Regions from separate parts of the Neopoerus faecalis genome, predicted to be linked through region 3. Evidence: predicted binding sites of a transcription regulator. Region 3 holds the regulator's gene; each other region holds the start of a gene.
What was found. Region 3 encodes LexA, which represses DNA repair genes until DNA is damaged. Its sites were predicted from a motif close to CNAACANNTGTTNG; they were not measured.

Region 1: PY311_RS05180 (DNA polymerase Y family protein) is a predicted target of LexA. The motif match lies at 1,560-1,573, and genes of this name have one in related genera.
Region 2: PY311_RS04095 (Y-family DNA polymerase) is a predicted target of LexA. The motif match lies at 1,845-1,858, and genes of this name have one in related genera.

What each region holds. Positions count from the first base shown of each region.
Region 1 is NZ_JARFXX010000003.1:185,153-188,432, forward strand. Features, by position in the region: gene PY311_RS05170 (DegV family protein) at 71-901, shown strand; RNA gene rnpB (RNase P RNA component class A) at 949-1,317, shown strand; gene PY311_RS05180 (DNA polymerase Y family protein) at 1,609-2,823, shown strand; gene PY311_RS05185 (5-formyltetrahydrofolate cyclo-ligase) at 2,820-3,280, shown strand, end outside.
Region 2 is NZ_JARFXX010000002.1:333,939-337,218, reverse strand. Features, by position in the region: gene PY311_RS04110 (hypothetical protein) at 1-234, shown strand; gene PY311_RS04105 (sigma-70 family RNA polymerase sigma factor) at 552-998, shown strand; gene PY311_RS04100 (hypothetical protein) at 1,487-1,747, opposite strand; gene PY311_RS04095 (Y-family DNA polymerase) at 1,910-3,280, shown strand, end outside.
Region 3 is NZ_JARFXX010000006.1:118,487-121,766, reverse strand. Features, by position in the region: gene PY311_RS08705 (acyl-CoA dehydrogenase) at 1-247, opposite strand, end outside; gene secG (preprotein translocase subunit SecG) at 656-886, opposite strand; gene lexA (transcriptional repressor LexA) at 1,127-1,735, shown strand; gene PY311_RS08690 (polysaccharide deacetylase family protein) at 1,737-2,450, opposite strand; gene PY311_RS08685 (hypothetical protein) at 2,649-2,819, opposite strand.

The DNA.
Region 1 (3,280 bases), on a different contig from region 3:
TTGACAAGCGCTCATATTTCCGATATAGTAAAAATAGTTTGCAAAACTATTTTTAAAGGAGCAACAAACCATGTTGAATCTTGTCAGCGACAGCAGCTGTGATCTGATCTCCGGGGAACTCAATTCCCCTTACGCCCGTCTGACGGTAGCGCCCATGTGCCTGCACGTCGGCGGTCAGGACTATCTGGATACGCCGGAGCTGGATATTCCGGCATTGCTGAGCAAGCTGGCCCATCACCGTTCCTCTTCCGCCTGTCCCTCCCCCGCCGCCTATGCCGAGGCCTTCGAGCAGGGCGAGGAAACGATCTGCGTGACCATCTCCTCTCAGCTTTCCGGCTCCTATAACGCCGCCATGGCTGCAAGAGATCTGGTTCTGGCGGAGCACCCGGAAAAAAAGATCTTTGTGCTGGATTCCCGTGCCACCTCCGGCGCTATGATCCTGCTGCTGCGCAAGGCCGCCGAGCTGGCGGAACGGGGGCTGCCCTTTGAGGAATTGTGCACAGAGCTTCAATCCTGCCAGAAGAATATCCGTCTCTGCTTCACGCTGGAGCATTTTGATAATCTGGTAAATAATGGACGGATGCCGCCTCTGGCCGGCACCCTGCTCCAGACGCTGGGCATCCGCATCGTCGCGGAGGCCACGGCCGAGGGCACGATTCGCGTGGCCAAGAAGGCCCGCGGCGAGGCCCACACCGCCAAGGCCATCACCCAGTTGATGGCCGACGCCAAGAACTGCGCCGACAGCCATGTGATCATCACCCACTGCCAGAACTCCGAGGGCGCCGAGCGGCTGCGGAACGCGATCCTGGACCGTCTGCCGGTAAAGGCTGTGGAGGTCCTGCCCTGCCGGGGTCTCACCAGCTTCTACGCCATGGACAAGGGACTGATTCTCTCCTATTGATCGACTTCCCATTGACTTTTCCCGCTGTTTTGCGTACAATAGACCCGCGAGGAAAACAGACAGTCGCGCGGAAGGGGCGAAAGGCCCTTCCGTGAGGAAAGTCCGGGCTCCACAGGGCAAGGATAACGGGTAACGCCCGCCGAAGGCGACTTCAGGAAAAGTGCAACAGAGATATACCGCCGCCAAGGCTGCGCCTTGGCGGTAAGGGTGGAAAGGCGAGGTAAGAGCTCACCCGATGGTGCGTGAAAGTATCCATCGCTGTAAACTCTATTCGGAGCAACACCGGTATGGGAGCAGGAGCCCCGCGCTCCACGGTCGGCCCGGCCGCTCCCGGGGTGGCTTGAGCGTACCGGCAACGGTGCGTCGAGATAGATGACTGTCAGATACAGAACCCGGCTTACAGTTTTGCTCGCACAGATATAAAAGGAACAGCGATAACCCGCTGTTCCTTTTTGCGTGTCGAAAAATTCTTTTCGCCCCGCTGAATAAATTTGAGAGCTTTTTCAAAGCTCTCAAATTTACTGATTTAAATAGTGCGGGACACCCTTCTTGGGTTTCCCGCACACACGCTTCCTTACCGTTTGGGGAAGTTCATCATCTTATCGGCAACCTCAAAGGAACAGCGATAACCCGCTGTTCCTTTTTCTCTTTTCAAATCCGAACAGATGTGCTATACTGGATTTACAAATTCGGGAGGAGGGATATTCATGGAGCGCGTGATTTTCCATTGCGACCTGAACTGCTTTTACGCCTCGGTGGAGCTGCTCTCCCGCCCGGACCTGCGGGAGGTGCCTACGGCGGTATGCGGCGACCCCGCCTCCCGCCACGGTATCATTTTAGCCAAAAACGAACCGGCCAAGCGGTGCGGTGTCAAAACCGCTGAGACCATTTGGCAGGCGAAAAAGAAATGTCCCAATCTGGTGCTCCTCCCCGCCCACCGCAGGCTGTACCATGAATATTCCAAAAAGGTCAACGCCATTTATGATGAATACACAGACCTTGCCGAGTCCTTCGGCATTGACGAGAGCTGGCTGGATGTGACCCACACGCTGCATCTGTTCGGCGGTGACGCCAAAGCGCTGGCAGACACCATCCGGCAGCGGGTAAAGCGGGAGCTTGGACTAACACTGTCCGTGGGCGTCAGCTTCAATAAGGTCTTTGCCAAATTGGGCAGCGACTATAAAAAGCCGGACGCCACCACCGTCATCTCCCGGGAAAACTGGAGGGATATTGTATGGCCCCTGCCGGTGGGAGACCTTTTGTATGTCGGCGGCGCCGCGCAAAAGCTGCTGGGAAAATATGGCGTCCGGACCATCGGCCAGTTAGCCGCCTATGACCGGGATACACTGGAACTGCTGATGGGAAAGCTGGGAACGCAGCTCTCCGATTACGCCAACGGTCTCGATACTGCCCCGGTGCGCCCAAGGCTCGCGGCGGAGCCTGTAAAATCCGTTGGCAATGGGCTCACCTTCCCGGAAAATCTTACCACGCGGGCACAGGTCCGGGCGGGCATTTCCCTTTTGGCGGATTCCGTGGCCACACGGCTGCGGCGGGAGGGGCTGTATGCCGGCGGCGTCCATGTGACGGTCCGGGACCCGGAATTTCATGACCGCTCCCGGCAAAAGCAACTTTCTGCTCCCACGCATCTTATCCGGGACCTGACCAATACCGCCATGGCGCTGACGGACACGCTCTGGACGCCGCCCAATCCCATCCGAGCGCTGACCGTCACGGCCATTCACCTTTCCCCGGAGGCGGATACCTTTGAGCAGGCAGATTTGTTTGACCCCGGCGCCGGGCAGCGGAGCGCCCGACAGGAAAAGCTGGAGTCCGCCATGGATGCCATCCGAAAAAAATACGGCGGCAGCGCCATTGTCTTCGGCGCTGTTCAGCCTGAAAAGGAGGAAGATCCCCTGCCATGACCCGTCAGGAAGAAAAACAGCAGCTTCGCTCTGTGATTAGCCGCTTGGAGGAAAAGCTGAGCCCGTCCTACAAGGAAAAAAGCGACCGAGCCATCGCGCACCGGCTGCTGGCTATGCCGGAGTATCAAGAGGCGCAGACTGTGTTCTGCTTTATCGGCACAGCGCACGAGATCAACACCCGACCCATATTGGAGCATATTTTATCTTCCGGGAAAACGCTCTGTGTGCCGCTGTGCACCGCTCCCGGCATTATGGAGCCCCGGCAGATCACCGACCTGCACCAGCTTCTCCCCGGCGCGCACGCTATCCCGGAGCCGCCAGCCGATGCGCCGTTGGTAGTGGTGGATGCCATTGACTTTGCCATTCTCCCCTGCGTCACCTGCAATGTGCTGGGGCAGCGTCTTGGACACGGCTGTGGATACTATGACCACTTTCTCTCTCAGTACCGGGGAGGAAC
Region 2 (3,280 bases), on a different contig from region 3:
ATGGCAAAAATCAATTCCAAAGCGCTTGACCCGCAGCGGTATGCCTGCATCCAAGCCGAGCAGCGGGAGCTTGAGCAGCAGTACTCCACCCATATCACCATGGCACGGCTTTGCCCGTATTGTAAGCTGCGGCTTGAAACGCTCTGCAAAGGGGCCCACGGCGCGACATACCTGAAGTGCCCGCAATGCGGAGAGGCGGTTTTCTTCCCGCCTGTTGTATTCCGCATCGCATAACCGCAAATAATCGATCTGTCCCCAACAATTAAATACCAAGTATGAGCCTCGGAGCCGCTTGATGCGTGACCATCCCATGTGCCGCTTGATTTGTAACTATCGTTCCTTTTAGGAACATAGTTCTGTCAACGCGGCCAATGGTCAGACAAATCAAGCGGCTCTTTTTTTGCGCATGCAGCTCCGGAAAAGGAGTTTGCAATGCGCTTTTTTCATATCCTCCCCCTTTCAGCATGGGAGCCGTATATCGCTGAATACCCCTGATCTCCCGATTTTTTGAACCTCACCAAATTCAGAAAATCACAAAGGAGATCAGGAGTATGACTGAAAAGAATTATTTTCTCAACATTTACAACACCATGACCGGCGAATTTGAGCTCGTCCAGGTCACAAAAGAAGTCTTCCAGACCTACAGGCGGACGAAATGGCACATTGAAGACAGCACGGAACGCTTTTACAAGCACGAAACGCAGATGAGTTCTCTGATCGGCGGTGAAAATGACGGATACGAGCGGTTCCATGAATTTATTGATTATGACAACACCCCTGAAAATCAGGCAATTGAGGAGATGGTGCGCCAGTCCCTGCGTAATATTCTGGATCTGCTCCCGCCGAAGGATTATGAGCTGATCTACGAGCTTTACTTCAAAAACCGCTCCGAAAAGGAATACGCACAGATGCTTGGGGTCTCTCAGCAGGCCATTCATGTGCGGAAAAAGCGCATCCTGAAAAAAATTAAAAATAATTTGGATGAGCAGGGTTGTTAAGATGCCAGTTTTTTCCCGTATACATACGAGAAGAAAAGAATCTTCTTGTGAACATTGAAAACTGAATATCCGGTGACGAATAACGTCAGTTGACGGTCCCCCGGCGAGGGGGAACAGCGATGCGGCGAATGCGCGAAGACCACCTGCATCGGAATTACTCCGATGTCAATGAACGGCCAATAAGGTGCAGAGCGAAACTCATTCAGCCAAAAGCGGGCATGGCAGCCCGTCTCGCAATGATCCCGTCAGCCTATAATGGTACATTCTGTCCAGCCACAGCCGCAAGCAATGGGGGCAGCTCGGAGAGATCCTCTGAGGGGTTAGATTCCCGATGGGCGCTGCCAGGCGCCGGTTCGTTCAACCGCCCGACAGTCCGGGAAGTAGTGTCGAATAGGACTGAGCAAAAGAACTAAAAAAATATAATGAGGGCCGCTCCATATCCGGGTATAGCAATATGCTTCCAACCAAGACAGGAGTGGCCCTCTGTTTTATTTCTGAGCTAAAAGGTGTGTTTTCAAAAGCACATTCTCTAAGGCTCTATGATCTTCATGTAACTGCCACCAACAGGGCTTCAGAAAGCAGAGAACATTCTCCGCCCATCGGTAGTCCTCTGGCTGCAGCGTTTCCGTTGCAGCGCCAAGCTGGAATGCCGCGTTGCGTCTCCGCACAGAGACATCAACGCTGGCCCGATCCAGATATAAGTTCAGAAAGCCGCAGACGATGGCGGCTTCTTCCGTTGTATAGAACATGTTTTCCCTCCCATTCCGCAAACAGGCATCATTGTAACACGGCGCCCTTGTTTTGAAAATGGGCTGTTTCCACAAGTTTCCTCTCAAAAGTTTGTCACAAACACTTGTTCGATTTACGGTGGCATGATATACTGATAGACACTAAGGACGAGGAGGCGCGCTATGCAGCAGAGCGGACGGACATATATCGCCATTGACCTGAAAGCTTTCTACGCCTCCGTAGAATGCATGGAGCGTGGGCTCGACCCTCTGACCACCAATCTGGTGGTGGCTGACGCCAGCCGGACAGAGAAAACCATCTGCCTTGCCGTGACTCCCTCCCTGAAGGCATACGGCATCTCCGGCAGAGCGAGGCTTTTTGAAGTGGTGGAGCGTGTCAAGCAAGTCAACGCGGAACGGCGGCGCAAAGCTGGCTGCCTTTCCGAAAAGAGCTTCAACGCCAATGAACTGGCGGCTGACCCATCCAGAGAGGTAGATTATCTCATTGCCCCTCCTCGGATGGCAAAATACATCCAGGTCAGCACTCAGGTCTACAACGTATACCTGAAATACATCGCCCCGGAGGACATCCATGTCTATTCCATCGACGAGGTGATGATGGATGTGACGAACTATCTGCAAACTTACCACATGACCGCCCGTGAGTTGGCAAAGGTTATGATCTCGGACGTCCTGCACACCACAGGCATCACGGCCACGGCGGGCATCGGCAGCAACCTCTATCTCTGCAAGGTCGCTATGGACATTATGGCGAAGCACGTCCAGCCAGACAAAGATGGCGTCCGCATTGCGGAGCTTGACGAAATGAGCTACCGTGAGCAGCTTTGGGCGCACCGCCCGCTGACAGATTTCTGGCGCGTTGGGCGCGGTTATGCAAAGAAGTTGGAAGCCATCGGCATCTACACCATGGGCGATGTTGCAAGATGCTCCATCGGCAAGCCGAACGAATACTACAATGAAGAACTGCTCTATCGGATGTTCGGCATCAACGCTGAGCTCCTCATCGACCACGCATGGGGCTGGGAGCCGTGCCGGATGCAGGATATCAAGGCATACCGGCCGGAAACGAACAGCATCTGCTCCGGGCAGGTTTTGCAGTGCCCCTATTCCTTTGAGAAAGCACGGTTGGTTGTACGTGAGATGGCGGAAGCCGTCGCGCTGGATCTGTTGGAAAAGAAACTGGTAACGGATCAGTTGACTCTGACGGTGGGGTATGACATTGAAAACACAGCAGGCGGCAGTTACCACGGCGAGATCGTGACAGACCGCTATGGCAGAAAGATCCCCAAGCACACCCACGGAACAGCAAACCTGCCGAGAAAGACATCTTCGGCCCGGAGCATCACGGACGCCGTTCTTGGCGTTTATGACGCAAAGGTCAATTCGAAGCTGTCTATTCGGAGACTTACCATCACCGCCAATCGGTTGGTGGGCGAAGATACGGCACAGCAGGAGCCGGAAGCCCCGGTGCAGTTCAATCTGTTTGACAACGTTGAAGTGCAGGAGCAGCGGCTGCAGGAGGAAGAAGCTAAA
Region 3 (3,280 bases):
TTGTACCGCAGACCTTGGCCAGCTCCTCCACGCACATGGCATAGGACAGAACATCGCCGCCGGCGCCGCCGTACTCCTTGGGGAAGTAGATGCCCATCATGCCCAGCTTCGCCATTTTCTCGACGGTCTCCATGGGGAAGCGCTCTTCCTCATCGATCTCCTCAGCCAGAGGCTTGACCTCGTTCTCGGCGAATTCCCGGTACATCTTGCGGAGCATCTGCTGCTCGTTTGTCAGATGAAAATCCATGATTCGATCCTCCTACAATTTCTTGTTCGGTTATTACAGTCCCCCGGGAGGGTGCCAAAGGGTTCCCTGACCCGAAGTAAGCAATACGAATGAACGTACCCGTGAAACACCATTGTCAGACTTTTAACAACAGCACTCAAAGAAATGCAACAGCGGGAGACCTCCCCTGTTGCGCTCTCGGAGCCTTTTATCACTGATACTATGTGAAAATTATAACGCAGCCTTGAAAGAAAGGCAAGGAAAAGCCTCTCGTTAAAAGCGACAAATTTTTTTGAAAAAACTGTCGCTTATGTAAAACCGTGAAATTTCCGTATCCCGGCGCTGATTTTGCTGCCACATTATGTACCGTTTTACATGGAAAAAAGAGCGTGCGTAGAAAATCTACGCACGCTCTTTTTTAAGTAAAAATCAGTTCATGATCAGCAGCGCCATAGTGAGCACCAGAAACACCGCGCCGAACCACTTGGTCGCGCGGGCCAGCTTAGCATCAATGGTCCGAGCCTTGTTCTTGGCAAGGAAGGAATCAGCCACGCCGCCGATGGCGCCGGACAGGCCCTCGCTCTTGCCGGACTGGAACAGCACGATCAGAATGATCGCCAGACCGCAAAGCAACTGTAAAATCGTAACAGCAAGTTTCATAATGGAAAACCTCCAACATTCATTCGTGCGTACAGGCACAGGAAATCATTTTACAGAATGAAATCATACCACAATCCGTGTACCATTTCAAGTACAAATTTCAAAATGTCCGCACTCTTTTCTCTTGGCAAAAATTTTGCCAGTGTATAGAACAAATGTTTGCATTTTCGGTTCTATTATGCTATACTGATGCCAGAAAATTCCCGGCCTGTCAGGCAGCGCCGGTCAGGAGGTACATTCATGCTCTCCAATATGCAGCAGAAAATTTACGATTACATCGCCGCCTGCATCCATGAACAGGGCTATCCCCCCTCTGTCCGGGAGATTGGCGAGGCCGTAGGGCTGAAGTCCCCGTCTACCGTCCACTTCCATCTGAAAAAGCTGGCGGATCTCGGCGTCATTGAGATTGGCGCGGGCAAGGGCCGTGCCATCAGCCTGACGCATCCCGCCCCTGCCGCGCCGGAGATAGACGAAACGCCTGCCGGAAAGGTCCCCATTGTGGGAAATGTGGCTGCCGGCAGCCCCATTCTGGCGCAGGAATGTATTGAGGATTACCTGACCTTTGATACCGGTCGCCTCGGCGACACACACTTTGCGCTGCGGGTCCGGGGAGAATCCATGCTGAACGCCGGAATTCTGCCCGGCGATCTGGTGGTAGTGCGCCAGCAGCAGACCTGTAACCAAGGCGAGATCGTGGTGGCCATGATCGACGATGAGGCCACAGTCAAGCGCTTTTCCCGCAAGGGCGGCCATGTCTGGCTGCTGCCGGAAAATGACGCCTACTCCCCGATTGACGGTACCTACGCTCAGATTCTCGGCAAGGTTGTGGCCGTGGTGCGGCAGTATTGAGTCATTTTCCGGCGGAGCGGTACAGCACTCCTTCCTGCGGTTGAATTCCGCCAAGGATCAGCAGCTCCTCCACCGTAACAAGCCAATACCCCTGCTCCTCCAGCGTGTCCACGATCTGAAGCGCCGCGTCTACAGAGGTGGAGTAAATATCGTGCAGCAGAATGATATCTCCAGGCTGCACCGCCTCCAGCACGGCCCGTACCACCTTGTCCGTATTGCGGCTTTCCCAGTCCCGTGGGTCTACGGACCAGTGCACCATAGGCACCGTGATTCCGGCCTGTACCGTCGGCGCCACAAGGCCATATGGTGGGCGCAGCCAGCAGCTTTCCGTGCCTAAAATGCCGCAGATGGCCCGCTGAGCCTCCTCGATGTCGGCCAGCTGCCCGGCCGCGTCGCTGCCATCCAGCCGGATATGGCTGTAGGTATGATTTCCGATTTGGTGCCCCTCTCTCTGCATCCGTAGAACAAGGTCCTCATTACCCGCCAGCCGCTCCCCCACCAGAAAAAATGTCGCGCTGGCCCCCCGCTGCCGCAGGCCATCCAGCAGGCGGGCCGTTGTATCCCGCCGAGGTCCGTCATCAAAGGTCAGCGCCACGTACTTCGGCTCTGCCGAAATTTCGGCCGGTGCTGAGGCCGGAACACCCGTCACCTCGGCGGCAGACTCTATGAAAATCAGCATCAGCAGATAAATAAAAATTGACAGCAGTTTTTGCATTCCTATCGCTCTTTCTTCCCGTATTCAGACATAGTTTATGCCTGCGCGGGAAAATTACTGTTGTCAAATGCAGAGAAACCATGAAAAATCAGGCAGCGGTTGTTTTTTCTTTTTTCATGAAAAACAGGACAGGCACAAAAATCTCTGTGCCTGTCCTGTTTTTTGCTGCGGATTTTCAATTTTTTGATAAACCGTTGATCAAAGTGGATTTCTCTGGTACAGCAGCGTATTTCCGTTTATATCATAAAAGGTAATGCTTCCTGCATTGACGGGCAGAACGATTGCAAAGGGCTTCCTGCTGTCAATATCCAGCACTTGAACTTCGTTTCCGTCATCAATTTCTGCCCGTGCCGCCTGTTGCCGGTTCATGGAAATAAACGCCTGCTCCTTGTATCCCTCCACTGTGCACGCCAGAATTTCCTTATCTACACTCGAAAGGTTTCCCCCGTCGCAAAAGAAATAGCCAAAGGAAAGTCCGGGACGATTCAAACGAATGGTCCGTCCGCTCCTGCGGATACGCAATATAGGCCGCCATTGTGTTGGAAACACTTCCGTCAACAGTCCAATCGGCCTGTATTTTTGATGAGCCGCGGATATCCGTCTCCAGTTTGGCAGCCGCTATGCCTATATCATGACGGGAATAAAGAAAAACGGCAAATAACGCGCATATCAGAGCAAGTCCCGATATGACCCTATACAAGCTTCGTTTCATTTTGCTATGTCCCACAAAATCAACTCTTATGGATAAAAGCATAACATAATACCCTCATGCCGGTTGCAAGGATTTGTGAGAAATCAAAGCCACACGAGTACATTTGCTGTTAGCATAA